DNA from 4 places in the Priestia sp. HNGD-A6 genome. Region 1 is predicted to be linked to each of the others. Evidence: riboswitches for the same ligand, from Rfam matches in the RefSeq annotation. Region 1 holds a riboswitch; each other region holds the start of a gene.
The links. A riboswitch is a leader RNA that binds a small molecule or an ion and turns the genes downstream of it on or off. The one in region 1 is predicted to bind cobalamin.
Positions count from the first base shown of each region.

Region 1 (7,910 bases):
AGCTCCGGCTCTAGAGAAAGCTCTTTTAATTCATTTTTCCCTTCTATACTTAAAGGCGGATCACTCCACCCTATATATTTTTTTTGTTGATTTTCAAGCGTCATGCCATGGCGAATACATGTGATAACCAAAGGATTATCCATAAAAACGTTTCTCCTCCTTCAATGGTTGCACCTATAACATCTCCTGTTACGCCACCAAACTGCGAACGATAAAACCGTATCCAGAGCCATAAAAAACCGGCAAAGAAAAAGATAATGAATTTATTGTCTATAAAAACAATGAAAATAGCAACTAAGAATAGGCTCATGACGATAAATGCATAAATAGACCATTTGGTGACTCCTTTTTGAAAATAAGCAGCAAGCCCCGTATCTTTAGCGGGCTTATCTCTCATGACTAAGAAAGCGGCTCCGATTCTTGGAAGTGTAAAGACGGTTATACATGCCCAAACCGATAAAGAAGAAAGAGACGTTAATTCATAGATTGCACTAAAGCGCAGCAGAAGCAGAACAATAAGAGAAAGAATAGCAAAAGACCCAACGTGCGGATCGCTTAAAATCTGCAGTTTCTTTTCCTTTGACTGATGGGAAAAATACGCATCACTTACATCCATCCACCCGTCTACATGAAGACCACCCGTTAAAACAAGCGGCAAAAGCAAAACTAAAATACTGCTAACAATAGCAGTGATAGGTGAATAGTGAAGCAGCTGTAAAAAGCTATAAAACATTAAACCTAGTAATATGCCAATCCAAGGCAGGACAAAAAGTGAGCGTGCCGTTCTTTTTTCAGTCCATTGAACGGTTTTAGCCAGTGGTAAGATCGTAAAAAACTGAAGAGAGATTCGTAGTATGGCTATCCATTCTTTCATTTGCTTACACATTCCTTTCCTTTTTTAAAACGGGAAAGTCCCGCTTCTACACAAATAGCCACATCTGCTTTTTCTACAATATACTGATGTAATTTCCCTAACATATGCATATAGCTATATGTCGGCTCCTCTAACACGCCCGCTTCAAACAGTTCATTAGATACTAGCACGACCGTCTGAGACTGCGCAAACAGCTTATCGAGCGCTTCTATCATCTGACGAAAAACCTCTTGTTTACCTTCTTTTGTTTGCCACCTTTTTTCGGTTAAAAAAAGCTCATTGGCAAGCCAGTTTGTGACACAGTCCAAGAGTATAGTATCATCACTTCGAAGGTTTGGAAGAATTTGTTGTAAATCTACAGACTGCTCGATCGTTGCCCAAGGCGTGTTCGCCGCTTGACGTTCTGTTTGATGAAGCTGGATACGTTTTTGCATTTCACTATCTGTTTGCCGGCTTGTGGCAATATAAACAGCGCGCTTTGTACAAAAAGTTTGAACCATATTCTCCGCTGCACGTGATTTGCCGCTTCGAACCCCTCCGCTAATAAAGATGATCATATTTCATCGAGTCCTTGTTTGATTACGTTAAGTAAATAGTCATTTTCTTCTTTCGTTTTCACAGCCAAACGGATATAGCGTCCATTTAAAAATGGGAAGTTTTCGGTATGCCGAGCTACCACACCGCGGCTTGCTAAATAGATAAGCCAATCGCGCGTTTTAATAGAAGACGGAACGCTGCAAAGATAATAGTTTGTTTGAGACGGAGAAACCAAAAGCCCCCATTCTTCTAATTGACTCAAGATCCGTTTTCGTTCTTGTTTAATATAATGTACGGTTTTTTTCACAAAATCTTTTTCATCTACACATATCATCCCTACTTGCTGCGACAATCCGTTTACACTCCAAGGAGGTTGTTTTTTAGACATCTTGCTAATGATTTTTTCATTTGCCAAAATATAGCCAAGGCGAAGCCCCGCAATATTAAACATCTTTGTCATCGAACGCACAACAATGAGATGTTCATAGTTTAGAATAAGAGAATCAAATGAAGGCTGATGTTCGACAAAATCAATAAATGCTTCATCAATTATTAAGTATGTACCATGATGAGCAGCAGCTTTTACTACTTTCATCCATTCCTCGTGACTATACATAACGCCCGTTGGATTATTTGGGTGACAAATCCATAGTACTTTTATATCCGGAAGAATACTCATAATCAACTCTATATCCCAGCTCCAGCCATTTTCTTCAGCTAAAGGAACGTATGTCACTTCACATCCATACGCTTTACTTGCCTGTTCGTATTCGACAAACGTCGGCTGTACAATCCCCGCTTTCTCTCCTGAAAATAAAGAAGCAATAAGGAAAAACGCTTCAGCGGCTCCATTTGTGGGCAGCACTTGAGCAGCGGAAACATGATGATGAGCTGCAAGTTTATTTTTTAGTTCTGTTACTTCAGGATCAGGGTAACTAAACGCAGCTTCCTTGAATTCGTTCCACTTTTCGTGAAGAACAAGGGGAGCCCCTAAAGGATTTGTGTTTACGCTAAAGTCTTTTAGATGCGACAAATTCTCGGCCCCTATTGCTTTTAAAAAGACATTGGGGTTAGCTCCATGTGTAGGTAATAGCACTAATAACTCCTCCTAACAAAAGATAGAATAACCACGTAGCATAGACCGTCCTTTTCATAATGAAAACAGCTTGTTCAATATGACCGGCTTGCAGGGGAATGAGTGGTTCGCCCATTTTTGCACGATTAGATTCTATGCCTTTATATGTATTAAGCCCGCCGAGTTGAATACCTAAAAGGGCAGCCACTGCACTTTCCCCGTATCCGCTATTTGGACTTGGATGCTTCTTAGCATCGCGCTTAATCAAACTCGTTACATGCCAAAGAGAATATTGGCTTTTTGCTACATTAACAGCGGTCATCACCACTGCAGTTAACCGACTTGGAATATAGTTTAATACGTCATCGGTTTTTGCACTAAAATAGCCGAACAGAAAGTAGCGGTCATTTTTATACCCAACCATTGAATCGCATGTGTTAATAGCTCGGTAAAAAAAGGCTAGGGCTCCTCCTCCTATAAATGCATAAAAAAGCGGAGCTGTAATACCATCACTTGTATTTTCAGCCACGGTCTCTACCGTCGCTCTGGCAATTTCTCCTTCTGATAAACGATCCGTATCTCGTCCCACAATCATGCTTACTTCATATCTAGCTTTCTCCATATCTCCTAGCTGAAGCGGCTTTTGCACCTTATAAGCAGCTTCGCTTAAGGAACGAGTGGATATAGTAGTCGCAATCATTACCCCCTCTACTAAAACACCTAGTATAAAATGAACTCCGTACAAAGCATGAAGGAATAAAAAAGGAATAACTCCTGCGAGCACCACCATACTTATCACAAGAAGCAATCCTTTGAATCGTTTTCCTGCGCCTTTATTTAATCTGGAATCCATCCAATAAATCCACTTGCCAAACCAGCGAACGGGATGCGGCCAATTTTCTGGGTCGCCTATGATTCGGTCAATGAGTAGAGCAATCGTCATGGCTGTCAGGTGTGCAATCATCGCTTGTGCAATACTCATTTCTTCACCTCTTTTCCTTAAGTGCCTGCTCTAAGCTTATTTTTACCAGCTTGGCTACCGCTTGACCTAAAGCGGTCATAGAGCCTGCATATTCATATAATGGTCCTTGCTGAGACGCTGCAACTGAGATACTGTCCGTAGATGTTCCCGTAGCAATCGTCTTTGTAGCTGGATCTATGACACCCAGCTGTGACAGCGTTTTTGTTTTGGCTTCTGTAGCGGCAATAAAAAGCTGTAAAAACGCTGCATCCGTAAGCGTGCCTTCCACGAAAAAAAACATATTAATTGTACCGGGAGAGGAATAAAATGGAACAGCTTCGTCAGCTGTAATATCTACTGCGTTTCCTACTCCAGCCGTTATCACGGAAGCTACTCTTACTCCGTAGCCTTCGTAACAGTAAACCGCTCTTTCTTTTAACCAAACCGCTGTCATCAACCCTACGATTTGCTCATGGCGCACATTTTCTTTCATCAAATATTGCTCATACTCTAAAGAAGGAGTATCTGAATAATAGTCTTTATGAACAAATCGATTGTAAAAGGTGTCCGTTTCCATGATGCCTGTTCCTAAAACGCCTGAGCTGTATGTTTTATAAGAAGTCTCGGTTTTCATGATTAAAAGCTCAGGCCGTTCTTCAATTTTAAGATGTGAAAAGGGACCAATCCCCTTTTCAATTCGAACTGGAATATGGTCCCTCTTTTTATTTATTGTACACCTCAGGGTATACTGCTTTTGCTAAGTCCTCTAAGCCATCTACAATACGAGGTCCTAAGCGGTTGATTTTGTTTTGATCAACCTTTTCGATGTTCCCCTCTTTTACAGCAGTCATGCTGCTCCAAGCGGGACGCTTCATAATCTCATTTTTGTCTGCATCATACGTTGCGATAATAACGTCAGGGTTTAACTTAACAACTTGCTCTTCAGAAAACTTAACCCAACCCTTTTCACTAGCCGCTACGTTATCAGCACCGATCATAGTAAGCATTTCGTTCATGAACGTACCTTTTCCTGTTGTATAAATCTCAGGAGCTCCCGATACCTCTATCCATACTTTTTTACGATCTTCTTTTGAAATCGTTTTTGCTTTTTTCTCAATTGAAGCTACTTTTTCTTTCATGTCTTTAATTGTTTGATTAGCTTCTTTTGTTTTACCCGTTAATTTACCAATTTGCGTAATAGAATCATAAACCGTATCAAACGTTGTTGAATCTTTTACAACAAATACCGGAATACCCGCACTTTCAATTTGTTTAAATACTTCATCTGAAACGCCCATACTTGAAGCGTGTGCCAGCACTAAATCAGGATTTAAAGCAATAACTTTTTCTGCATTAACGTTCATATCTCCCACCTGCGCTTTTTTCTTTACGCTTTTAGGATAATCATCGTTGCTTGTGACACCGACTAATTCTTTCTCAAGGCCAAGGGCATATACAATCTCCGTATTACTTGGCATTAATGAAACAATTTTCTTAGGCTGTTTTTTCAACGTAATTTCTTTATCACGCGCGTCTTTTACCTTCACTGGAAATGCAGCTTGTGACGTTTGTTCTGTATCTTGCTTCGTTTTTTTATCACTGTTGCTTTGGCTGCCTGCACCGCATGCAGCAAGTACGATGACTAACAGCGCAATAATGGAATACGAAAGCCATTTTTTCATCTAAATACTCCCCCTATATATTGTTCATTGTGAATACGAAACCTCCACGTTAAAGAAAAAGCAAATGATCATGCAAAAAGCAGCGCTATCCCGTTTTTTCCGCTTTGACTATGTATACTGCTCGGCAGCAGCTTCAAAATAAAAAAGCTTTACTTTCAATTGAAAGCAAAGCAGGTAACGTCAAGATAAGCAGGAAAAGAATCCGTTCACTATACTTGATATGTATGTTCATTACCCTGCTTCACCCTTCCTCGAAGGTTTCACAGCTAACAATAAGGCAGGTCTCCTGACTTACGCACAAAGCGCTTACAGTGGCGGGACCGCGCTGGTTTTTCACCAGACTTCCCTTTTCACTCAATCTTTAAATTGAGACCTTATTGCTTTACGATTATTCACTTGTCCTAGTATACCCCACTCATCGAAAAATGGAAATAGCCATTCTCACAAAAAAAGCTGCGAGAATGCTCTCGCAGCTTAGGGAATTAAAGAGTTGCTAAAAATTCACGGACCGCTTCAGGCGTTTTAGCATTTGCACTGTGCAGGTGCGCAATTTTTTCACCGTTTTTATATACAAGAAGAGAGGGAATACCCATTACATTGTTTTCAGCAGAAAGTTCTTCAAACTCATCCTTGTCAATTTTAAACCATGCTTTATCTGTATTTTCGTCAACGATTTCATCAATAAACATATCCAAACGTTTGCAATCAGGACACCACGTTGTCGTAAAAATCCCAACGCTTAGTGTTTCATTCTTAATTTGTTCGCGAAATTGTTTTTCTTCCGTAAATTGTTTCATTGTGTTACCTCCAGCGTCTATTCGTTCCTTCCTACAACTCTATAGTAAGAAGTCTGACTTCATTATAAACGATTTTTTTATCGTTGTGCTAATGTTTCAGCTTATTTAGACCATAACGGTTTTAGACGTAAAAAAATGCTAGCTTAAAAAAGCTAACATTTCGAAATTGTAGAATGTTGTGTCTATTATCAGCTGAACCACTTAGGCGGCATGTTTCGGTTCCAATAAATTTTCCCTAAATCATAATGCTTTTGAAAATTATCTGCGGCCGCATGATAGTGAAAATTAAACCAGTATCCATCTTTTGGAGGATTTTCACGCCGTACATGAAACCGTATTAAGTCCTGACCGGTTTCCCGGTCATATACATGGAAAATCTTTTCACCGTAGCCAGCAGCAGGGTGCTCGCTTATCTCGAGATTCTGAATTGACTGTTCACGTTCAGTGCCAATGTCGGTCAGCACTTCTTCAATTTTAGGTAACACTGCTTGACGAAATTCATCTTCAATGACAGGACCAATTTTTGTTCCGAATTTTTCCACTGACTGTTTTTCAGCTGATTCCATTGCATACGTAACAAATGATGAAACGTCTTCATATTTTGGTTCTTCATATGGCAAATGAATATCTTCTATAACAGCTGTGACAGGAGTTGTTTCTCTTACATACCCTGCTTTATGTTGCTTGTCCGCTTTTGCATCATCAACGTATAAATATTCTGGTGGAGTGACAAGCCCAAATGTAAATACTGTAATAAATACAATTAGCATTCTTTTTATCCATCTAGGCATTCGTATCTTTCCTTTCTCATCTTTTCCCATATGGTCTTTTCATATTGTAAAATTCATTATCATAACTCACTAGGTATTGTAACATACTTATTAATTTTTTACCTATATTTGCTTATTCATTTATGCTGTCTACGGGCATTTGACGACTTTTCAGTTACCACCTTCCTTCTTCTGTTTGAGGTTGTCACACCGAGCGGAAACCTATACAAGATATTCCTTTTTTGCTGGATGCTTAAACACAAAAGTATTTTTATGTTCAAAAATATATCATACTTTTATGAACTTTAGATGAAATTCATAAAAAAAACTTCCAAAACTTTTTAATTCCTAAAAGGTTTTGGAAGTCTTTTCAATGAGCGTAATTAATTTTACTTTTTTGGTTATTTTTGTATATAAATTGTCCCGTAATGAAATTTTGATGTTTTTCGTTTTTGCACAGTAAATCCATGCTCTTTAAAACGACTGCTTTTCCAATGATCTTTTAGCACGACCTTTTGTTTGGCTACTCTTTTTGCTTCTTGTATAGCCATTGGCGTCAGCGTGGTATACAGTGCTATTGCTTTAATACCATTAATTCCATTCGATTCCTCAATTTGTTCTTGAAACATCGGATCAAAGTAGACAACATCAAAAGAATTATCTTCACAACACGCCAAAAACGATTCAAAATTTTGATGAACCACGTTTATACGCTTCATTGCATCATTCAACTCTCGTACGTCACTTTCCCAATTTAAAAGTCCTTGTTTGACTAAATAAGCTACATAGCGGTTGCCTTCTAGTCCGACAACTTTCCCACTTTTCCCTACCGCTACGCTCGCCATCATACTATCCGATGCAAGACCAAGTGTACAGTCAAGCATGCTCATTCCTTTTTCTAAACCAGCAGCTTCAATAAACGGATCACGTTCTCCCCGCAGCCATCTCTTCACTCTAAACATAGCGGAGTTTGGATGAAAAAAAATAGGTTCCTCTTCATTTTGGACGTGCAACTCTACTCTATTTTTACCGACAACCAGCACGTCTGCCGCTTCAAGATTTTGAAGATCTGCAACAGATTTCTTCTCTCTTGTTACAAAAGGTATACTTAAATCAGCGGCTACTTGTTTGGCTTTTACAATCATCTGTTCATTTGTTCGACCAGCAGTCGTAACAATCACTTTCATAACTCCCCCTACACTGTTTGGCTATTT
Region 1 is NZ_CP138621.1:863,442-871,351, forward strand. Features, by position in the region: gene SCI76_RS04460 (histidine phosphatase family protein) at 1-143, opposite strand, end outside; gene cobS (adenosylcobinamide-GDP ribazoletransferase) at 101-874, opposite strand; gene SCI76_RS04470 (bifunctional adenosylcobinamide kinase/adenosylcobinamide-phosphate guanylyltransferase) at 871-1,431, opposite strand; gene cobD (threonine-phosphate decarboxylase CobD) at 1,428-2,507, opposite strand; gene cbiB (adenosylcobinamide-phosphate synthase CbiB) at 2,482-3,468, opposite strand; gene SCI76_RS04485 (adenosylcobinamide amidohydrolase) at 3,473-4,081, opposite strand; gene SCI76_RS04490 (ABC transporter substrate-binding protein) at 4,170-5,129, opposite strand; cobalamin riboswitch at 5,388-5,521, opposite strand; gene SCI76_RS04495 (thioredoxin family protein) at 5,612-5,926, opposite strand; gene SCI76_RS04500 (YpjP family protein) at 6,115-6,717, opposite strand; gene SCI76_RS04505 (class I SAM-dependent methyltransferase) at 7,098-7,883, opposite strand.

Region 2 (7,910 bases), 730 kb from region 1:
ACCGTGGCTTTTAAAAATTTGCATGTGCGGCCTTACATCCTTATTAGTAAAGAACTGTTTACATAAGGTGCTGTAAGGATGTATATTTATACACGGTTCGTTGAACCGCATATGCTCGATGGGTGAAAGTCAACTGTGCGAAAGGAGCAAGAAAGTGAAAAGGTTAGGTCTAGCAACTCAGATTCTAATTGGACTGATCTTAGGCGTAGCTGTAGGTGCTATCTTTTACGGAAGCGATACGGCCATTTCTATTTTACAGCCAATTGGAGACATATTTATTCATTTAATTAAGATGATTGTCGTACCGATCGTGATTTCAGCATTAATCGTAGCGGTCGCAGGAGTAGGCGATATCAAAAAATTAGGTAAGCTTGGCGGAAAAACAATTCTTTATTTTGAAATTGTTACAACCATTGCGATTGTAGTGGGGATTATTGCCGCTAACTTATTCCACCCTGGTGCAGGGGTTGATATGGGACATATTGCAAAAAGCGATATTTCTCAATATGAGGCAACGGCAAAAACGTCTGAAAGTACAGGGATTGCTCAGGAGCTTCTTCATATTGTTCCGACAAACGTCTTTCAGTCGGTAGCAGAAGGCGATCTTTTACCAATCATTTTATTTTCCGTACTGTTTGGTGTAGGCGTAGCTTCGATTGGACAGAGAGGAAAACCTGTTTTAGCCTTTTTTGAAGGCGTCTTGGATGCAATGTTTTGGGTAACTAATTTGGTGATGAAATTTGCTCCAGTAGGTGTATTTGCACTTATTGGTGTTAATATTATAAAGTTTGGTGTCGGATCACTTATTCCATTAGGGAAATTAGTGTTCGCCGTTTACTTCACCATGATTTTCTTTGTGCTTGTGGTTCTTGGAATTATTGCTAAAATGGCTGGAACAAGCATGTTTACGCTCATAAAAGTGTTAAAAGACGAGCTGCTTCTTGCTTTTACAACAGCAAGTTCAGAAGCCGTTTTACCATCTCTTATCAAAAAGATGGAAGACTTCGGTTGTTCTAAATCGGTTACATCGTTTGTTATTCCAACAGGCTACACGTTTAATTTAGATGGTTCAACCATTTATCAGGCGCTGGCATCGCTGTTTATTGCTCAAATGTACGGCATTGACCTTTCCATTATGGATCAAATTCAGCTCCTTCTTGTGCTAATGTTAACCTCAAAAGGGATGGCTGGTGTACCAGGGGCATCGTTTGTAGTTGTACTTGCTACGCTTGAATCTATGGGCTTCCCTCTTGAAGGCATGGCATTTATTGCAGGAATTGACCGCATTCTTGATATGATGCGTACCACAGTTAACGTAGTAGGAAATGCTTTAGCTGCAATTGTAATGTCCAAGTCAGAAGGCGAGTTTGATAAGCAAAAATCATTAAATTACACAAATGAATTAAAGAAATCAAACATAGCTTAAAATAAAAAAGCCGGGCAGCTGCCTGGCTTTTTTGTTTGGAGCTGCCTGTTATCTTTTTTGAAACATATGGTAAAATAAAAGAAATGAGAGACAAAGGAAGTGTCATAATGACGGAAACTGTTCAGTTAATTAAAAAGCTTGTTTCGATTCCCAGTCCTTCTGGAAATACAGAAAAGGTGATTTCATTTGTCGAAGACTATGTAAAAGAGCTAAATATTCAAACGTATCGCAATCGAAAAGGAGGCTTAGTCGCTACTATTCCCGGTAAAGATACGGATCATCACCGCATGCTGACGGCTCATGTCGATACATTAGGTGCTATGGTAAAAGAAATCAAACCGAGTGGACGTCTGAAAATCGACTTGATTGGAGGGTTCCGCTACAATTCCATTGAAGGAGAATATTGTGAAATCGAAACGTCAGCAGGAGAAGTATTTACAGGGACCATCCTTATGCATCAAACATCTGTTCATGTGTATAAAGATGCAGGTAAAGCTGAGCGAAATCAAGATAATATAGAAATTCGATTGGATGAAAAAGTACATAGCGCAGAAGATGTTCGCAGTCTTGGAATTGAAGTCGGCGACTTTGTTTCGTTTGATCCTCGTGTAGAAATAACAAAAAGCGGTTTTATTAAATCTCGTCATCTCGATGATAAAGCAAGCGTAGCTTTATTGCTTCAGCTCATGAAAACAATTCAAGAAGAGCAGATCGAACTGCCATACACTACGCACTTTCTTATTTCAAATAATGAAGAAATTGGATACGGAGGAAATTCGAATATTACGCCTCAAACGGTAGAATACTTAGCGGTTGATATGGGTGCCATGGGAGATGGACAATCTACTGATGAATACACCGTGTCTATTTGTGTAAAAGATTCAAGCGGCCCATATCATTACGGTTTGAGAAAGCATTTGGTGGAGCTAGCCAAGGAGCACGATATTCAGTACAAATTAGATATTTATCCGTTTTACGGATCAGATGCTTCTGCTGCTATTCGTGCCGGGCATGACATCGTACACGGCTTAATTGGTCCAGGAATTGATTCTTCTCATGCGTTTGAGAGAACGCATCAAGATTCATTAAACCATACGTACAAGCTTCTTTACCACTATATCCAATCGAACATGGTTCTGCTTTAAGAAAGGAATATTTAATTAGTGTATTTTTATGCAAAACAAAGAGCAGGAAGGGACTATGATGTCTGTACTTTCCTTTCCTAAAAAAGAAGCCGGCTGTCCGGATTCTTTTTTTAATAAATACTATATATTTTTTACTGGTGAAGCAACAGTTGGTAAAAAAAGCACCTTTTTTAAAGAGGTATAATACGGCTTAAACCTTTTGTACATTTTGTTCATTTACAGAAGTTAAAATGTTTTTAAATTTTTAAAAGTTTCTTGTGACAAGTTTTGTAGAATGGGTTTTCAAAAGGATATGGTTTCGTCATAATGTGGATATAGCGATCACTACAATAATCGGAGGCGAATCTTTTCATGTGGGTACTGACGGTATATGCTGGAAAAGAAATGAAAATGTTTGAATTTGAAACTGAAACGCAGGCGAGAGAAGCTTTTGCCAAAACAAATGGCTGTAAAGTTCTTTCAGAAGTCGTGTATTATAATGATCCTCATTTAACATTAGTAGCTATATAATGAAAAAACAAGAGCTGACTTTATGCTCTTGTTTTTTTATAGCTTCTTGTATCTTACGAAAAGAATAGAGTTGAAATAAAAAAAAATGTACGCTATGATATGGTAGTTACTTCTATTATTCTGATAGTTTAAAAGGTTCATATATATCAAACAGCAACAGTAAAGATGCCAAGAAGGCTTAATAGGGAAACTGGTGAAAGACCAGTACTGCCCCCGCAACTGTAAGTGTGGACGAACGAGTATAACCACTGTGGAAAAATCACGGGAAGGTTCTCAAGTAGAATGATACACAAGTCAGGAGACCTGTCTTTATTGTGAAGTTTCTATTTCTCCGGGGAGCGGGAAGGGAAACGTTGGCTTAAAGTGGCATTCGTGTACACTTTTATTCTGACGTTTTACCCGCTCGCATATTAGCGAAGCGGGTTTTTCTCGTAGCACAAAACTACATATCGTGCAAAAAAGGTGCGCAATGTTCACATTGCGTTAAATGGGAAGTCTGGTGTGAAGCCAGCGCGGTACCCGCCACTGTGAAGAGGAGCTGATTGCATATGCCACTGTATTCGGGAAGGCGCAATCAAGTAATGAATCGAAGTCAGGAAACCAGCCTTTTTCTAATGCGAAGCTTACCCTACGGGATATAGGTGGAAGTGCAAAAACTTAGTTTGAATTTTCTGCGCCTCTATCATTGATAGAGGCGTTTTTTTAGTAAAGGAGCGAATGAGTGTGACGACTTGGAACTTGAATGCAACAAAGCATCACGTATTGATTTGTAATGGAAGCAGCTGTATGAGAAAAGGTGGAGAAGAAGCCACGCAAGCTATTCGAAATAAAGTGACTGAACTGAATCTAGATGAAGCGGTTCACACAACCCGTACGCGCTGTAACGGAAGATGCAAAGATGCTCCTGTAGCTATCGTGTACCCTTCAGGAGATTGGTACAAGCAGGTCACTGAAAACGTAGCTCATCGAATTGTTGAAGAACATTTAGCAGGAGGCTGCAGTATAAAGGAATCACTTATTTATGAATATGATCAAAACGGTTTTGTTTCTCCGGAAAAGAGTGACTCCATAGAAGGAATTGACAAAGTAAAAAGTAACGCATAAAGGAGGAGCTAGCATGAAAGGTAAACTGTTAGTTATTGGATTCGGTCCAGGAAGCTTTGAACATATTACACAGCGAGCAAGAGAAGCCATTCAAGAAAGTGATATGATCATTGGTTATAAAACCTATGTGGAATTAATTCAAGGACTATTAACGAATCAGCAAATTATTAGTACAGGAATGACCGAAGAAGTAAGCCGTGCACAAGAAGCCGTAAAGCAAGCTGAAGCGGGAAAAACCGTGGCGGTCATTTCAAGCGGAGATGCAGGAGTATACGGAATGGCCGGCCTTGTGTATGAAGTGTTGATTGAAAAAGGATGGAAAAAAGAAACGGGCGTAGAGCTGGAAGTGATTCCTGGCATTTCGGCTATTAATTCATGCGCATCCCTCCTTGGGGCGCCCGTGATGCATGATGCCTGTACGATTAGTTTAAGTGACCACCTTACGCCTTGGGAGTTAATCGAAAAACGAATCGAAGCAGCTGCACAAGCAGATTTTGTAGTAGCTTTTTATAATCCGAAAAGCGGAAGACGCACAAGACAAATTGTGGAAGCGCAAAGGATTTTATTAAAATACCGTTCCCCCGATACGCCTGTTGGTCTTGTGAAAAGCGCTTATCGTGACCGTGAAGAAGTGGTAATGACCAATTTAAAAGACATGTTAAATCATGAAATAGGCATGCTGACTACCGTTGTTGTCGGAAATTCATCTACGTTCTTTTACGATGACTTAATGATTACACCGCGCGGGTATCAGCGGAAATATACCCTCAACCAAACAGAGCAGCCGCTAAGACCGCATCAGCGACTTCGAAAAGAAGCAGAACCATGGGCTCTTGATCAAGAGGAGACTGTAAAGCAAACGGCTTCAGCTATTGAAGATGTTCAGAATACAAAAGAAGAAAAAGCAGCTTCACGAGCTCTGGCAGAAGAAGCGCTTCAAGCAATTTTAGGTGAAACTACTTCACCGGTCGTACACCAGCCAATTGAGTCTATTTTTGAAGTGGCAGTTAGTCCAGGGCTTGCGAATAAGAAGTTTACGCCCGTTCAAATGACAACACTAGCAGAAGTTGTTGGTGAAAAAGGTACGATGGAGTATACGCCTGACCATCAAATCAAACTGCAAATTCCAACGGCTCAGCCAGATGTGATTATTAAAAAGCTCCAATCAGCTTCCTTTTTACTATCTCCAGTCGGAGACGTGTTTACAATTAAAGCGTGTGATTTTTGTGATGGAGAAAAAAGTGACGCCATCCCGCATACGGAACAATTACAAAAGCGTCTCGGTGGAATGGACATGCCAAAAGAGCTGAAGCTTGGTATTAATGGATGCGGTATGGCCTGTTACGGTGCTGTTCAAGAAGATATCGGCATTGTCTACAGAAAAGGTGCGTTTGACTTATTTTTAGGGGCTAAAACGGTTGGACGAAACGCCCATTCAGGTCAAATTGTGGCGGAAGGCATAGCGCCCGATGACATTGTTGAAATAGTGGAGAACATTGTCCATGAATATAAAGAAAAAGGTCATCCAAATGAGCGGTTTCATAAATTCTTTAAGCGTGTGAAGAATGTTTATGGATTCGACTATCAAGATATAACACCAAAAATAAAAGTAGAACCAGCTCCGTGTGGAGATTAAAAATGGGAGGGCATTATATGAAATCAGTTTTATTTGTCGGTCATGGAAGTAGAGATCCTGAAGGGAACGATCAAATTCGCGAGTTTATCTCGACTATGAAGCATGATTGGGACCCATCTATTTTAGTAGAAACGTGTTTTCTAGAGTTTGAACGTCCGAATGTAAGTCAAGGCATTGATACATGTGTGGCAAAAGGAGCGACAGATGTAGTTGTAGTTCCAATTATGCTCTTGCCAGCTGGCCACTCAAAAATACATATTCCGGCGGCTATAGATGAAGCTAAGGAAAAATATCCACACGTAAACTTCGTGTACGGACGTCCCATTGGCGTTCATGAAGAAGCCCTTGAAATTTTAAAAACGAGATTACAAGAATCAGGAGAAAATTTAGAAACTCCAGCTGAAGACACGGCTGTTATTGTCTTAGGGCGAGGAGGAAGCGATCCTGATGCAAACAGTGATTTATATAAAATTACGCGCCTTCTTTGGGAAAAAACAAACTACAAAATCGTCGAAACTTCTTTTATGGGCGTGACCGCTCCATTGATTGATGAAGGAGTGGAACGATGTTTAAAACTGGGCGCTAAAAAAGTGGTTATTCTCCCGTATTTCTTATTTACAGGAGTACTAATTAAGCGTTTGGAAGAAATGGTGAAGCAGTATAAAATGCAGCATGAAAACATTGAGTTTAAGCTAGCCGGCTATTTCGGTTTTCATCCAAAACTGCAGACAATTTTAAAAGAACGTGCTGAAGAAGGATTAGAAGGCGAAGTGAAAATGAACTGCGATACATGTCAATATCGCCTCGGCATTATGGAGCATATTGATCACCATCATCATCACGATCATGATCATGATCACGGGCACCATCACCACGATCACCATCATGACCATCACCACCATGAAGATAAGGTCGGCGAGTTAAAATGATTTTATTGTTAGCGGGAACTAGCGATGCACGTGCATTAGCTGTTCAAGTGAAAAAAGAAGGTTACGACGTTACGGCGACGGTTGTAACCGACAATGCAGCAATCGAATTACAGCGAGCAGAAGTGAAAGTGAAAATTGGACGTCTCACACAAGAAGATATGATGACTTTTATAAACGAACATGGTGTAAAAGCTATTGTGGATGCAAGTCACCCCTTTGCCGAAGAAGCATCTAAAAACGCCATCGGTGCGGCTGCTGAAACATCGATTCCTTACATACGCTATGAGCGGGCTTCGCAGGCTTTTACCTACGACAATATGACGATGGTTTCTACGTATGAAGAAGCAGCTGAAGTAGCAGCTGAGAAAAAAGGAGTTATTATGCTGACAACAGGCAGCAAGACGCTGCAGGTTTTTACAGAAAAGCTCCTTCCTCTTTCAGATGTACGGCTTGTTGCTCGTATGCTTCCAAGGCTGGATAATATGGAAAAGTGTCAGCAGTTAGGATTGCCGCAAAAAAATATTATTGCTATTCAAGGTCCGTTTACAAAAGAGTTTGATCAAGCGCTTTATACGCAATACGGAGTGACGGTCATGGTCACAAAAGAAAGCGGAAAAGTTGGATCTGTGGATGAAAAAGTGGAAGCAGCTAAAGAGTTAGGCTTAGATATCATTATGATTGGGCGACCGAAAATTGAGTATGGGACCGTGTATTCCACGTTTGAAGAAGTGGTTCATGCTTTAGTAAACCAAACTAGGAGTTGATTGAGATGGATTTTCGTACAGAATTTAAACCGTTAACTGTTCAGCCTCAGCAAATTGAAGGGAAAAGTTTTGAAATGATTACAGAAGAGCTTGGACCTCATCCGTTTACAGATGAACAGTACCCAATTGTTCAGCGGGTAATTCACGCGTCTGCAGACTTTGAGCTTGGACGCAGTATGCTGTTTCATCCAGATGCGATTCAAGCAGGAATTAAAGCCATTCGCAGCGGCAAGCAAGTGGTTGCAGATGTACAAATGGTGCAAGTAGGAACAAACAAGCAGCGAATTGAAAAACACGGCGGTGAAATCAAAGTTTATATTTCAGATCCGGACGTAATGGAAGAAGCAAAGCGCTTAAATACAACGCGTGCAATTATTTCTATGCGAAAAGCAATTA
Region 2 is NZ_CP138621.1:133,885-141,794, forward strand. Features, by position in the region: gene SCI76_RS00685 (cation:dicarboxylate symporter family transporter) at 155-1,426, shown strand; gene SCI76_RS00690 (M42 family metallopeptidase) at 1,534-2,571, shown strand; gene SCI76_RS00695 (hypothetical protein) at 2,600-2,755, shown strand; gene SCI76_RS00700 (hypothetical protein) at 2,923-3,081, shown strand; cobalamin riboswitch at 3,228-3,407, shown strand; cobalamin riboswitch at 3,525-3,705, shown strand; gene SCI76_RS00705 (ferredoxin) at 3,805-4,185, shown strand; gene cobJ (precorrin-3B C(17)-methyltransferase) at 4,199-5,821, shown strand; gene SCI76_RS00715 (sirohydrochlorin chelatase) at 5,839-6,750, shown strand; gene cobK (precorrin-6A reductase) at 6,747-7,514, shown strand; gene SCI76_RS00725 (precorrin-8X methylmutase) at 7,520-7,910, shown strand, end outside.
Region 2: linked by a shared signal. The riboswitch ahead of SCI76_RS00705 (ferredoxin) and the one ahead of SCI76_RS04490 (ABC transporter substrate-binding protein) in region 1 are both predicted to bind cobalamin.

Region 3 (7,910 bases), 1.6 Mb from region 1:
CGTGCTTTTTCTATTAATCATCTATTTCTACACTGATTACGTCGCCGTTTTTGGCATCTACTGAAACAGTTGCTTCACGTTTATCGGCTGTGTCAATTTCGATTTCATATACTAAACGGTTGTTTTCTTGGTCTAAATCCGTTTCGTTAACGGTTCCTTTAGCACTCTTTAAAGCTGTTTTTATCGCTTGATCTAATGAAATAGCAGGGGAAGCGTTTTGGAGATTCTCTTCTTTCTTATCTTCATCGTCTTTTTGGTCTTCATCAAATTCAATGATTTTACCACTGCTGCTGTCAATATCTACATCGTATTCTTTATTACCTTTTGTGATATCTACTTCATATTGTTTAACGCCGTCATCTACGGCTAATTGGATATTTGTAATGTCACCGCCGTCTGTTTTTTGAAGAGCAATGTCTTTTGCCTTTGCTTCTTCAATCGTTTTGGTTTGCTTCTTGTCATTGCTTTTGGACTGATCCGTCATGGCATATGCACTTGCACCTAATCCACCGACTAATACTGCACTGGCTAAAACGGTTGTAATAACTTTCATATATTACGGCCTCCTTGATTTGTTGTTAAGACTATCTTAGCCCATGAACTTTAAAGGAAAAGAAGAAGAAGTTTAAAATTTTCTTAGAAATAAATAAAGGTGTATAAAAAAAGCACAGCTTTCCGCTGTACTTTTAGTCGTCGTCATTTTCGTAGGTGATGGAATCTACATGCCCAGAGTAAGCGTTTATCATTACTTTAGCTTCTCTTGTTTTAGACTGATCAATTTCGACTTCGTAGAAGGTTTGGCCTTCTTCCTCTTCTATTTCAACTGAGGAAAACGTTCCTTTTACTTTTTGTAAAGCAATATCTCTTGCTTGTTCCATTGAAATGAGAGGCTCGTCGGATGTAGGAGAAACGGGTGGCTGCTCGCTCTTTTTTTGTTCTTTTTCTGTATTATTTTTAGTTTGAGTAGACGTTTGTTTCTCTACTTTTTGTTTGATTAATGACTGGACTTCTCCATTTTCTCCATTTACTGTGATGTGGTATGGAATATCATCTTTAAGCAAAGTAATTAGATAAATCGGTTCATCATCTTTTTGAGAAAAGCTTGCATTTTCAATTGTGCCGCCATATTTCTGCTGAATCATACGGCTGATTTCAGACTCGGATAAAATGGTATCAGATCGATTCATTGCTTTTGCTATTCCGTAAAAGCAAGCTGAACCAACGGCAAGAAAAATAAGTATAAAAAGCACCGTTTTCTTCATACATTCACCTCCAGTATTATGAAAAATAGTATAGCAGGCAATTCTTAAAAATCTCTAAGAAACGGTGAGAAATCAAAGAGGAAAGCAAACCGTTACGGATGTCCCTTTTCCTTCATCGCTGCTAATCTCAATACGTCCGCTATGGGCTTCTACAATCTTTCGAGCAATGGATAATCCAAGCCCTGAACCACCGGTTTCTCGATTTCTTGCTTTATCTACGCGAAAAAAGCGTTCGTACACGTTTGATAAGTCTTCTTTTGGGATACCAATTCCTTGATCTGTGACCGTAATCATAAAGCTTTCGCTTCTTGCTATAGTTACTTCTACTGCTTTTTCACTATATTTAATGGCATTATCTAAGAGGATGTACAGCAGCTGCTTTAAGCGTTTTTCATCCGCTGTTACGACGGGATGATCCGTTTTTATATTTAAATAAATGGTTCGTTCAAAAGCTTGTTCTAGATGCTTGATTGTTTGGTTACAGACGGCCGCCGCATCTACGTGTTCCATGTGAAGCTCCCGCTGCGACTCATCTTTCGCAAGCACCAGCATTTGAGATGTAAGCTGTTTCATGCGTAAAGACTCAGAGTGAATGGCTTCGATGGCTTCTTCTAAAATATCTGGACGCTTCATCCCCCATCGTTTTAGCATATTGGCATAGCTTTCTACAACGGTCAGCGGTGTTTTTAATTCATGAGAAGCATCGGATACGAACTGCTCTTGCTTTTTATAGTTTTCCTCTAATAAATCCATCATATTATTGAAGGTATTGGCCATTTGATCTAACTCATCTTTAGAAGAAGAAGAGAGGTCAATTTTTTTAAATGTGCGAGACACTTGAATTTCTTCCATAGTATGAATAAGAGATTTGATAGGCCGCAAAATAATTTTACTTAAAAGCCGTCCGGCAAATATGGTCGGAATTAATATAACAAGAGAGGCAATGAGCAAGATAAATTTTAATGTCTGCAGAGATTGTTCCACATCTGCCAGCTGTTCTGTGACTTCCAAAGAAACAACTTCGCCGTCCGTCCAAATGACGGGAGTATGCGAAATTGCGTATAGGTGGCCGTCGTCTTCTTTGATGGTTGTTTGTTCATTTGAATAATAAGAATAAGGTAAGTCCTGAAGTTCTTTGGTTTGATCAGTAACCGATACAACTAAAGGACTCCCTGATTTAGGCAAAATGCGAATCATCCCGTTAGGAGGCAAATAGGCACGAAGCAAATTGGCTTGTTTAACTGTCGCACTCGTTTGTTTTAGCCCATTTGTTACGTTGCTTGTTTCTGCTTGCAAACGTTCAATTGCGTTGTCTTCCATGGTTTTCTTGAAAATGAAGTAAATCGAACTGTTTGCAATTACTAAGAGAATAAAAAGCAGGGCAGTTGATGTAAGGATAATCTTTGTTTGCAGTTTCATAAGCTACTCCTTAAGCATATAGCCAACGCCGCGCACTGTTTGAATGTAGGGTGTTGAAAATGGAGCATCAATTTTTTTGCGCAAATAACGAATGTATACGTATACAATATTCGTGTCTCCGTAGTAATCGAATCCCCATACGTTTGTAAGAAGCTGTTCAAAGCTTAGCACTTGATTGTTGTTTTGAAGCATATAGACAAGTAAATCATATTCTTTAGGAGTCAGCTCAATAGCTTCATTTTCACGCGTGACTTCTCGCGTTTTTTCATTAACAACTAAAGTTCCTAGCTGCAGAGTATCTGCTTCTTTTTCAGCAGGAGATGCTGATGCAGGATGGCGAAGCCAGACGCGGATACGTGCAAAAAGCTCCTCAATTTGAAAAGGCTTTGTAATGTAATCGTTCGCTCCTAAATCTAGTCCGCTTACCTTATCAGGAAGGGCGTCTCGAGCGGTTAATAAGATAACGGGCGTCTGATCATCGTTTGCTCGAATGCGACGAAGTACTTCAAGTCCGCTCAGTTCAGGAAGCATCACATCTAAAAGCAGCAAATCCCAATTGTGTTCTTGAAACTCTGCCAATCCTTCTGTCCCTGTATAAGCCATGCCCGTTTCGTACCCTTCGTGTTCAAGCTCTAGCTGAATTAAACGAGCAATTTTGCGCTCATCTTCTACAATTAAAATTCTGCCTTTACTCAAAAAAATTCCCCCTTGTGTCTATGTATAGTTGCGTACATTATAGCATGGAGAGATTCGGGGTGTATAAATGATAAGGAAATCAATGGTTATTTACTAAATATATCAATAATAGCCCGAGAAATAATGTTCATTTTCTTCAGAAACTGATAAGATAGCTAATGACATTTAAAAATAAGAAAGGATTTCGATTATGTTATCAGCTATTAATTCAGTAGACTATACCATTTTCCATGCGGTGAATCAGTACGCCTCGCATGTGAAGTTTGTAGATTCGCTGATGGTATTCTTTGCAGATTATGCCCAGTATGTACTTATTGTTTTACTCGGCTTGTTTTTACTTATTAATAAAAACGGCAGCCGTGTTGTAGCATTCCAAGCTTTATGTGCTTGTGCCACAGGAGTCATTATCAATAAAGTGATTAGTTTATTTGCTTATCGAGATCGTCCATTTATCTCTCACCACGTGAATCAGCTTATTGATCACGCCGCGAATTCTTCATTTCCAAGCGATCATGCTACGTCTGCATTAGTTATCACTTTTACCATTTGGCTACATTTCAAACGTTCAGGGCGCATGTGGGTTGTAATGGGTGCACTCATTGCATTTTCACGCGTATGGGTTGGCGTTCACTATCCATTCGATGTGTTAACAGGAGCTATTCTAGGCTGCGTGCTCGCGTTGTTTATTCATTATGTTATTTTTAATACCAAAATTATGAGAGCTATTACCAATCTGTCTATTTTTCGAAAATCAGCTTATGACGGGCAGTCTCAATATTATTAAGAAAAAGCCGCAAATACGCGGCTTTTTTTATTGGGAAATTTTTAATGCATTTAATACTTGTTTTTTAAAATTAAATTGTGTACAATTAAATTACAGAAACGATAAACAAAAAACTTTTAATAAAATTACTAAAAAAGAGGAGAGATTTATACATGAAAGCTTTATATGAAACAACAGTCGTTAACACAGGTGGAAGAACAGGAGAAGTTCATTCTTTAGATAATATCTTTAATTTAGATGTTGCAACACCTCCAGCACTTGGTGGAGAAGCAACAACAGCAACAAACCCAGAGCAGCTATTTGCAGCTGGATACAGTGCTTGTTTCAACAGTGCGTTAGAATTTATGTTGAAAAAACATAACGTAGAAATCAAAAGCAGTGAAGTAAAAGCTACTGTTCAGCTGCTTCCAGATAAAGCTGATCAAGGAGTAAAAATTGCTGTAGCGCTTGAAGCTCATATCGAAGGCTTAGATTTAGAAACAGCGAAAAAATATGTAGACCTAGCCCACTCATACTGCCCGTATTCAAAAGCAATCAGCGGTAACGTAGACGTAACGGTAGAAGTAATTTAATTGCTTTAAAAATCCCTGCTAAGCATGTAAAGCTTAGCAGGGATTTTTTATTTGAATTTTCTCTATTCATTTGTAAGCGGTACTAGTATAATGAGGAAGAAAATGAATTATTCGCACAGTTTAGGTGCTCTTACATAGCGTAAGAGGTAACAGGGAATCGAGTGCAAATCTCGAGCGGTCCAGCCACTGTAAGCAGGGAGTTTTCTATCTTATCGTCACTCAAAACGGGGAAGGCGGTAGAAAATGATGATCTCAAGCCAGGAGACCTACCTATTCTGTACACTTGACTCTTCTAGGAAAGAGGCGGTGTATCAAGGTACGCAGTGAGCAATTGCTGTTTATTTTCATATGCCGACACATCCTCAATTTCTATAGAATTGAGGCTTTTTTACGTTTTATTTTAAAAAAAGGAGTGTAGGAAATGGAAGGTTTATCAGTTTTTTTACTTGTCTTTTTATTAGGAATCAGGCACGGATTGGATGCAGATCACTTAGCTTTTATTGATGGCCAGACCCGATATAATTGGCGAATGGGGAGCCGTTTTGCCCCGTGGGTCGGCACGCTGTTTTCACTAGGTCACGGAGGAATGGTGGCCGTCACGGCCGGGGTGCTTGGCGTGGTGATGAAGAATTTTACGTTTCCATCGTATTTCGATCATTTTGCATCCTGGGTATCCATTATCTCCCTCTTTCTAATCGGGACATTAAACACATATCATTTGCTTCGAACTAAAAACAAAGAAGAAGAGTTTCAGGTGAGCGGGTTAAAAGGGAAGTTTATTCCGAAAATCGCAAAAGGAACAACGAATCCTTTTTTAATTATTCTTGTAGGAGCGCTGTTTGCCCTAGCGGCTGAAACGGTCAGTCAAACGGCCGTGTGGTCTCTAGCTGTAGGGAACGCAGGCAAATATACGCCGCTTTTATTAGGACTAGTATTTATGTTTGGTATGATGCTGACAGATACAATCGATTCACTGATTGTACATAAAATGGTGAATGAATCGAGTAAGTTTGGGCAATCTGCTTCCCGCTTGATGGGCTGGGTTATTGTTATCCTCGCATACGGGGTGTCCTTCTACTTAGCATTCACTTTCTTTAATCCATGGGCCGAAGTAAACTTTGAAATGGTTGGCGTTATTTTGTTTGTTTTTTTAGTGTCTATGTTTGTTTTTGTAAGTGTGAAGTCAAAAGGGAAAAATATTAAAATAAATGTCAATTAGTCAAACGAAAGCTTTAATCTGTTGAAGATTGAAGCTTTTTTGTATGAATTTGTTGAAGTTTATGGCTATTTTCGGTCGGTTATGAATAAGTTAAAGTATTATCTATATTTAAAGGATGGAAAATTGTCTGAAAACCATTATAATTAAGGATAATTTAAGGTCGTTATGTGAAACGTAGAACATAGTTATACGTACGATAAATAAAAGCATTTAATGCAAGCAGCAGGGGTTGTTTGGAGGAGGAATTGATTTGAGTCAGGTAATGGTAGAACAAAGTGTATTTAGTTATTTAAAAGAACACGAACAAGAGATGCTTGAAGATTTAGTTGGATTTGTGAAAAAAGAATCACCGTCCTACAGTAAAGAGTTAGTAGATCAGTGTGGAATGTATTTAACGGAGCTGTTTCAAAAGCGTTTAGGAGTAGGCTACGAAATTATAGAAGAAAAAGAAGTAGGAAACCATTTGAAATTTACGATTGGAGAAGGAGAAAAGCAGCTTTTAATTATCGGTCACTTTGACACGGTATGGGAAAAGGGAAGGCTAAGTCTAAGAACAGAGGGAAACAAGCTGTACGGTCCGGGAATTTTAGACATGAAAGGCGGCATTGTGCAATCTATATGGGCGATTAAAGCGATTCAAGAGCTTGGCTTATCGCTCGATAAAAAAATTGTGTTTTTCTGCAATTCGGATGAAGAGATTGGGTCAATTTCTTCTAAAAAATACATTGAAGAAGAAGCACAAAGAAGTGAAGCAGTGCTAGTAGCAGAACCGGCGGTGGCGGGTTCAGGTGCGTTAAAAACGTCGCGCAAAGGAGCGGGAATTTTCACCGTAAAAGTATGGGGACGAGCAGCACACGCGGGTAATCACCACAAAGAAGGAATCAATGCGATTGAAGAGCTTGCGCGCCAAGTGATTTTCTTGCAGGGCTTAACAGATTATGAAAAAGGTACAACGGTGAACGTTGGAACATTTACGGGAGGCAGCGGTACAAATGTAGTGCCTGAATATGCAGAAGCACACGTAGATTTACGTGTTTCTACAGAAGAAGAAGCGAAACGTATGACGGATATTATTTTGAACTTAACACCCATCTTAAAAGGGATAAAGCTCGAAGTAACGGGAGGCATGAACCGTCCTCCGATGGTGAAGTCTAAACAAACGGAAGAGTTATTTGAATGCGCTCAGTCAATCGCGGCCAAACTGGGTATGAAATTAGAAGAAGCGGCTGTTGGCGGCGGAAGTGATGGCAATTTTACAGCGGCCATTGGTGTTCCCACGTTGGATGGATTAGGAGCATGCGGAAAAGGAATACATGCGGAATATGAACATATTCAAATTGATACGTTGTCCGAGCGCTCTTCTTTATTTGCGAATTTACTGCTTCAAATATAAAAAAAGCCCGCCTCAAACGGCGGGACTAACCTGAAAGCTTATATTGGGAGAGTATAAGCTTTCTTTTTTATTTACTGCTTTCTTCTTGAAGAGAAAAAGCAGTTTCTTTCTTTTTAAATACCACTTTATCAAGAGCAAGGAACTGGCTTCCTGCAAGAAATAGGTGAGCAGACATTGCAATTAAGGCGATATCAAACTCAAATCCGCCAACAAATCCGCTTTTAAGCTTGGCTGTGAAAATAGCGCCGAGCATTACTGCTATAAATAAAGCGCCTATGACTCTTGTTGCTAAACCAAGGATAATAAGAATACCACCTACAAGTTCAATTGTTGCCACAATATATGCCATGAAACCAGGGATTCCTAAGCTATCGAAGAACCCTACTGTATTTTCAATCCCGCCTTGCCATTTTTGAAAGCCGTGTACTAAAAATGTAAAACCTAATACTAAACGAATAATAAGTGAACCAATTTCGACGTTTTTATTCACTTTACTTCCTCCTTTAAGTGTATTTGAAAAACACTACATTATGTAGTGTGAAAGCCCGAAAAAAGAAATGTAGCA
Region 3 is NZ_CP138621.1:2,454,573-2,462,482, reverse strand. Features, by position in the region: gene SCI76_RS12435 (PepSY domain-containing protein) at 14-553, opposite strand; gene SCI76_RS12430 (PepSY domain-containing protein) at 687-1,262, opposite strand; gene SCI76_RS12425 (ATP-binding protein) at 1,335-2,681, opposite strand; gene SCI76_RS12420 (response regulator transcription factor) at 2,685-3,377, opposite strand; gene SCI76_RS12415 (undecaprenyl-diphosphatase) at 3,568-4,161, shown strand; gene SCI76_RS12410 (organic hydroperoxide resistance protein) at 4,314-4,733, shown strand; cobalamin riboswitch at 4,839-5,022, shown strand; gene SCI76_RS12405 (sodium:proton antiporter) at 5,155-5,952, shown strand; gene SCI76_RS12400 (M20 family metallopeptidase) at 6,182-7,345, shown strand; gene SCI76_RS12395 (DoxX family protein) at 7,413-7,835, opposite strand.
Region 3: linked by a shared signal. The riboswitch ahead of SCI76_RS12405 (sodium:proton antiporter) and the one ahead of SCI76_RS04490 (ABC transporter substrate-binding protein) in region 1 are both predicted to bind cobalamin.

Region 4 (7,910 bases), 1.4 Mb from region 1:
GTTTCTAATAGAAGAGACAAATTTTAAAATTTTTAAATGTAAGGTTGTGATTCACCTGAGACTGAATAAATTTATTAGCGAATCTGGCAAAGCGTCAAGACGCGGGGCAGATAAGTTAATTAGTGAAGGAAGAGTAACCGTTAATGGAAAGGTTGCAAAAATCGGAGATCAAGTTAAGCCTGGCGATGATATTCGAGTAAGTGGCCAACAGCTTCGGATTGCTCGAAATAATGTATATATTGCACTTAATAAACCAGTCGGCATTACAAGTACGAGTGAGAAAAAAGTAAAGGGAAACATCATTGACTTAGTCAATCACCCTTTGCGTATTCATCATGTCGGACGACTAGATAAGGATTCAGACGGCTTAATTTTACTTACAAATGACGGCGATATTATTAACGAAATTTTACGTGCAGAAAACAAGCATGAAAAAGAATATATTGTTGCAGTAGATAAGCCGATTACACCCGAGTTTATCAAAAACATGTCTGAGGGAGTAAAAATTTTAGGTACAAAAACGCTTCCTTGTAAAGTGACACAGCTGTCTAAGTACGAGTTTCAAATTATTTTAACACAGGGATTAAATCGTCAAATTCGCCGTATGTGTGAAGTGCTCGGATATGAAGTATATCGACTTCAGCGTACGCGTATTATGAATATTCACTTAAACAACTTGCCTGTTGGGCAATGGAGAGATTTAACGAAAAAAGAGCGTACGCAGCTATTCAAAGAATTAGACTATGAACCTAAAGAGTGGTAAATCAAAAGACACCAGCCTGTTAGACTGGTGTCTTTTTTTATTCGCATACAACTACTTGTCTAGAAAATACGCTTTTGCGCGCTACGCAGCGATCTGAAATAGAAAAGCCAGCTTCATGAATCATATGGTCAATCGTGTCTACTGTAATCACGACTACTTTATCCGCAAAGCGGCGAGCGTGTTTTAAAATAGAAAGCTGATCTTCAGGCGTCGCGTGGGTGTAGAGATTGTAAGGCATGTCGATGATCGCTACGTCATAGTGAGTGGTAACATCCGAAATCGGTCCGGTTTTGACATCACCCTTTAAGCCGAAATGCGCAATATTTTCACGAGATCCGTCGGTCACAAGTGGGTTGATATCGCGTCCTACAATATCAATGCCCATTGAAAGAGCTTCTACGAGGACTGTACCAATACCACAGCATGGATCAATCGCTTTGATTCCTTCAGGCTTTGGAACGGCAATGTTAGCTACAGCTCTTGCAAGGCGGGTACTGAGTGCCGTAGAGTATTCACGCGGTTTCTTCAAATGATGCAGCCATACAGCTTCGCTTTTTTGATATTTTCCAAAATACCAGCGTCCTTCAAATGGAACAATTCCAAACAAATGGTCAGGGTTATGCAAGTCTGCTTCTGCTACAAAATGCCAACCCACATCACGTTCAATCGCACGCTGACCTTTATAGCTTATTTTTTGATCTTTTTCTAAGTCATTAATTTTCATAAAAATGAGTTTAAATGTTTGATCTCCAAGGTCAATATCTTCTACTTGTTTGCAAATATCTGCAAGGTCATCTGATTCATACATAATATCTAATCGCTCTTTGATAAAAGGGCTTCTGCTTGGATCAAGTTTAACGGCGCTTCTTATGATAGGTTTCTCAGTTTCAATTTCAAAAAGAGAGCGTCTCTCTAATTGACATAGTGAGAGTTCCTCTTCGCTGCATGCGTATGTGTAGATATACTGAGGCAGCTGCGTATGGTTATTCAATATCGTATCATCCTTTATCGTATCTAATTATCCTTCTTCTCAAACAATAGCGAGAAAAGAAGAGAAAAGCAACGAATTTAAATATATTTGGCTGTGAATACTAAATTGAAGCGCTACATAGTCCACTTATTTGACAAAACATGCTAAAATAACTGATGATAACCTGCATGTGCTGCTGTTTATACAAAAGAACTGGATCAAGGTTTCTCAAAAATCATTTATACACTGCTGACATTTTGATGAATAGGAGAGGCTACGTGATGTCTAAAAGTGATCATGAAAAGCAACAGATGAGTCGGGCTGATATGAAAAAACAAGCTAAAACATCCTCGCAAAACCTTGTGATGAACGTACTCATTGCCATTGTATCTGTATGTATTTTAGCTCTTATTATAAATATTTTTGTACTAATGAAATGAGCCGTTATGCTGCTCATTTCTTTTTATTAGGTTCAGCTTTTATTGAAGAGTTTGAGGTCTCTTTCACTAGAGAGCACATTGTGAATAGCATATCTTTTTTTTACAAATGATAGTTGTGATATGATAAAGCAATAATACATTAGACAAAAAGCTGGAGGTTACTTAGTATGCCATTACTTAGATTTGATGTAATAGAAGGAAGAGACGAAAAAGAGTTAAAAGCATTACTAGACGCTACTCATCGAGCGATGCTAGAAGCCTTTGGCGTCCCAGAACGCGATCGTTATCAAATTGTACATCAGCATCCTGCTCATGAAATGATTATTGAAGATACAGGTCTTGGCTTTGACAGAAGCAAGGATTTGGTTATTATAAGTGTGACGAGCAAACAGCGAACAGAAGAGCAAAAACAAGCTCTTTACAAATTAATTGTAAAAGAGCTGGGAGAAAGCTGCGGAATTCAGCCAAGCGACATTATGATTTCAATTGTTGAAAACGGTAATGCTGACTGGAGCTTTGGTATGGGAGAAGCTCAATTCTTAACTGGGAAATTATAAAATGGTTTATTATCTAGAGAAGCCCTTATTTCTAAGGGCTTTTTCTCATTTTGTCTATAAAAATATTATTCTCTTAGTCACATCTTACTCAAAATTAAATACAGACATCTGTCAAATGAATGATACAATAAGCTTATATGCCGTTTTGAGTGGGAAAACCAAAAAAGAGTTCGGCGTACTAACTTCAGAACAACAATAATTTTACATAAAGATGTAAAGATTTAAAGGTTAAAAGAGAAATGTATAAAATCTGTAAAACAAAAGAACAGTTACGCGTTAAATATAGGAGTAAAAGGTTCTTCACGTGTTTTTTCGGATAATAAGAGAAAGTAATTTTGATCATTGAGGAGGAACTTAGAATGTTTGGATTTGATGCAGATGTATCGCCATTAGTGCGAATTAAAGTAATTGGAGTCGGCGGTGGAGGAAATAACACCGTTAACCGTATGATTGAACATGGTGTACAAGGGGTAGAATTTATCGCCGTTAATACGGATGCTCAGGCGCTTAATTTATCTAAAGCAGATGTGAAAATGCAGATTGGTGCGGCATTAACGCGAGGATTAGGTGCAGGAGCTAATCCAGAAGTAGGAAGAGAAGCTGCAGAAGAAAGCAGAGAGCAAATTCAAGAAGTACTGCAAGGCGCAGATATGGTATTCGTAACAGCTGGCATGGGGGGAGGCACTGGTACTGGAGCAGCTCCGGTTATTGCCCAAATTGCCCGTGAACTAAATGCTTTAACAATTGGAGTAGTTACTCGCCCTTTCAAGTTTGAAGGAAATAAACGTACCAAGCAAGCAGTAGGCGGTATTACTGCGATGAATGAATCGGTAGATACCCTTATTGTCATTCCAAACGACCGCTTGCTTGAAATCGTTGATAAAAAGACACCTATGCTTGAAGCATTCCGTGAAGCAGATAATGTTCTTCGCCAAGGTATTCAAGGTATTTCAGATTTAATCGCTGTTCCGGGGCTGATTAACCTTGACTTTGCTGATGTAAAAACAATTATGTCTAATCAAGGATTTGCGCTTATGGGTATCGGACGAGCTTCGGGATCAGATCGAGCAATTGAAGCAGCGAAAAAAGCGATTTCTAGTCCGCTGCTAGATGCATCGATTGATGGAGCAAGAGGCGTGCTGCTGAACATTACGAGCGGCAGCAGCCTGAGTCTTTACGAAGTACAGGAAGCAGCAGATATTGTCACGTCCGCTTCTGATCAGGACTTAAATATGATTTTTGGATCTGTGATTAATGAAGATTTAAAGGACGAAATGATGGTAACCGTTATTGCCACTGGATTTGATGATGAAGATATTTCACCATCAGCTTCCACTTCTAGAGTTTCAAGAGCACGCTACTAAATTAAATAACCAGCTTTTATGGTGGCAATTGTTTTTCAATTGCCTTAAAAGGGAATCCGGTGAAAATCCGGAGCGGTCCCGCCACTGTAACAAGGAGCCTTATGTCAAAAAGCCACTGTCTATTTAGAGACGGGAAGGCGGTATAAGGCAATGACTTGAAGCCAGGAGACCTGCCATAAATCGCAGCACACAATAACCTACGAGGATAGGGAGGTGTTTTGGCAGAATCAAAAATACGATAAACAAGGGATACGTTTATCTGAATTTGTTGTGAAGGCAAGCACTTCTTTTTAGAAGTGCTTTTTTTTGTGTATTAAAATAGAAGGTGGAAAAATGAATGATAAATAATAAAAAACTTGTATCTATGATATTTCTCGTGTTACTTTGCCTCACTGCTTGCGCTCCTAATGAAGAGAGCGTAAGTATAAAAGAAAGAAAGAAAACGGATAAAAGTGTGACGTTTTTATTTAATTTTACATCTGCAACGCTTGATCCTCATACGGACGATAATTATACAGCAGTTCGTGGGGGAGTAGGGGAGACGCTTGTTAAAATCAACGACGATTTAAAAATAAAGCCTTGGCTTGCTGAAAAGTGGGAAACGAAAGATAACGGCCTTATATGGACATTTATGATAAGAAAGAACATCATGTTTCAAAACGGAAAAGCGCTGGATGCAAATGCCGTTAAGTCTTCTCTTCAAAGAACGATAGACCAAAGTTATGCGATGAAAAACGCTTTAAATATTAAAGAAATGAAAGCGAACAGTCATGCGCTGACAATTACATTAAAAGAACCAATGCCTAAATTTCCTTCTGAATTAGTGCATCCAAATACAGCTATTATAGATGTTGATGCTTCTAATATAGCTAAGAAGCCCATTGGTACGGGTCCATTTCGCGTCTTGTCTTTTGATCAAGGAAATCAAGTAAAATTAGAAAGATATGAAAATTATTGGGGTGGAAAAGTGAAATTGAAAAGTGCGATCTTTGGATTTAACGAAGATGCTAATGCGCGAGTTGCTGCTCTTCAATCTGGAACAGCCGATATTATTTATCGCCCGCCTTTAGAAAGCTTGGGCACTTTACAAACAGATCCGTCTTTTAAAGTAAGTGGAGTACCTAGTGTGCGCACCCATTTATTGCTTTACAATCAAACCAATGACGCATTAAAAGACGAAAATGTAAGAAAAGCTATCGATACCTTATTGAACCGAAAAGAAATTGTTAGCAGCATCATGAACAATCAAGCGGCAGCGGCTCGAGGTCCATTTTTACCCCAATTTCCTTTTGCTGATAGTACTGCTAATGAGCAAAGAGGTATGACATCTGCTAAAAAATATTTAGAGAAAGCAGGCTATCAAATCAAAAATGACAAAGCAATCAAAAATGGAAAGCCACTATCGCTCTCTCTTGTCACATACAGTTCTTTGCCAGAACTGCCTTTAATTGCTCAGCTTCTACAGTCTAATGCCAAAGAGTTAGGAATTACTATTAAGATTCACCTAGTTGAAGATAGCGATGAATATGTAATGGCAAAAGATGATTGGGATTTAGCATTGTACAGCCTTATCACAGCACCTAGAGGAGATGCCAGCTATTATTTAAGTACGAACTATTTGCCCGGCGGTGGTTTAAATGCCAGCCGGATTAATGATGATACGCTAACAAAAATGATAGAACAGTTAAATTCAACAGTAGATGACGCAAAACGAGATCAGTTAGCCAAACAAGCAACCGCTTTGATTAATAGAAAAATGCTGACGTCATCGATTGTACATCCAAACATTGTTGTTGCTTATAATCAAAAAGTGAAAAACTGGACAACAAATCCAAGCGAGTATTATATGCTGACTCAGCATTTAGACGTAACGCCGTAGTTAACATTGCAGCATAAGCAGAGAAAAGAAAAAGTATACAATGATCGCTAAAAGGATGTGACAGTAAACGTGCAAGAAGTACAAATGTATCAAATTAAAGAAGTAAAAGAAAAGGATGCTGAAGTGTTTCAGTTTGTCATGAATATGCGGAATGAGCTATTTCCTATGCTGGAAAAAAATCAGCTTCCTGTGGATTTGCTTCATTTTAATGAACATTACGTTCAAGCGAAAGACGCTGCTTTTTTTGCAGCTGTTACGGAAAATCAACAAGTAATCGGAACCATTGGTTTATACGCTTACGATGGACGGTTTCATGCATTAAAAGAGCGATATGAACATAGAACTGCAGCTGAGGTTGTAAAATGCTATGTCGATCCAGCGTACCGGCGTCTAGGCATTGGACAGCAGCTGTTAAAAGCAGTTGAACAATTTGCCCAAAGTCATTTTTATGACACGCTGTATCTGCATACTCATCCTTTTTTACCTGGCGCTATTCCTTTTTGGGCTTCACAAGGCTTTATCAAAAGGCTAGCTGAACAGGATGAACCATGGAATACGCTGCACATGGACAGAAAAATACAACGAGTCGTAACGTAACGAGATCATACAGTAATTACCATGGAATCTGTATATGGGCTCATGCTATAATGAACGTAACTTACATTTATAGCCTGTAGGGCAAGTCCTTACAGAAAAGAACCACGTTTCGAATTGGCTGAAACGTGGTTCTTTTCTGTAAAAAACAAGTAACAAAATATTTTTAAAAATATATATGAAATCGCTTTCAAAATAATGAAATATATTATATAATTACTAGTGTTGTGTTGTACTTTGTTAGTGTTAAATCAATATCCTACATGTGTGAGCCGATTGCCTTATGGTAGTCGGCTTCCTTTTTTTATAGTAGAAGTCTAAAGGGAAACAGCGTTCGTTAAAATGGCTGTAATTGTCGTGATAATAGTTGTCCCAAAGGCCCACTTGAAAAGAAAGAAAAGTAGCAATCATTCCAAACCCTAACAAAGAAAGCATTATCCATCACCTCTTAAAAAATTAGAAAATTCTATTAATTTATGTTATAGCATTAGAATTAATGTTAAAGTTTGGTATTTTTAAATAAGGTAACTTCAAACTAAACCTAAAAACTAAAAAAGCCGCCTTGTAGGCGACTGGTTTAAGCTAGGTCAGCTGTTATGGACTGCTTTTGAAGGTGATCAGACAGCAGGCTGTAGGCGATAATCTTCTTTTTGTATTGTTTCACGACGTCGACATGATCATGATAGCTATATACGCATAGTCGAACATCGTTTTTCCCTTTTTTCGTATCGATAACAAGTGGAGTTTCACTGTCTTCTAGGTGTTTATAATAGTCCTTATTTCCTTCATGGACATAATATTGTTTTAAAAATGTTGCTTTATTAAAATAATCAATCACTTGCATTTTGTCTTTGCCTTCTAAATGTTTCCCATCAACTGTGACAGTAGCGTTTTGATCATCAAGTGTTGGGTGTAATTGAAATTTAGTCATAAGCCATTTGACCACTGGAGTTGGAAGACACGTTATTAATATTTTGAGTGCACTTACAAGAATGATGGAAAGTAATACAATCCATGTCATAGTTAATCATCTCCGCTTAAATTAAATAAGATTACATACTTATTTTACCACAGAGAACGTGATTGCTTTTTGTACATTATGTGAACCTTCTTTAGTGAAAAGATGTATATGAAATGCGTTTATTTATGCACATTTAGGGAAATATAAAATTATAACAAATACTACATATAAAAAAGGAGAAAAAATTATGTTGTGGACGATTATTGGACTTTTATTTATTTTTTGGTTATTAGGATTAGTTTTTCATATTGGCGGCGGCATCATTCACATTCTTCTTGTCATTGCAGTGATTGTGCTGATCGTAAAACTTGTGAAACGAATT
Region 4 is NZ_CP138621.1:2,279,741-2,287,650, reverse strand. Features, by position in the region: gene rluF (23S rRNA pseudouridine(2604) synthase RluF) at 47-763, shown strand; gene SCI76_RS11510 (TRM11 family methyltransferase) at 801-1,754, opposite strand; gene SCI76_RS11505 (hypothetical protein) at 2,015-2,173, shown strand; gene SCI76_RS11500 (tautomerase family protein) at 2,341-2,730, shown strand; gene ftsZ (cell division protein FtsZ) at 3,090-4,094, shown strand; cobalamin riboswitch at 4,097-4,287, shown strand; gene nikA (nickel ABC transporter substrate-binding protein) at 4,432-5,973, shown strand; gene SCI76_RS11485 (GNAT family N-acetyltransferase) at 6,043-6,570, shown strand; gene SCI76_RS11480 (YfmQ family protein) at 7,145-7,588, opposite strand; gene SCI76_RS11475 (lmo0937 family membrane protein) at 7,776-7,910, shown strand, end outside.
Region 4: linked by a shared signal. The riboswitch ahead of nikA (nickel ABC transporter substrate-binding protein) and the one ahead of SCI76_RS04490 (ABC transporter substrate-binding protein) in region 1 are both predicted to bind cobalamin.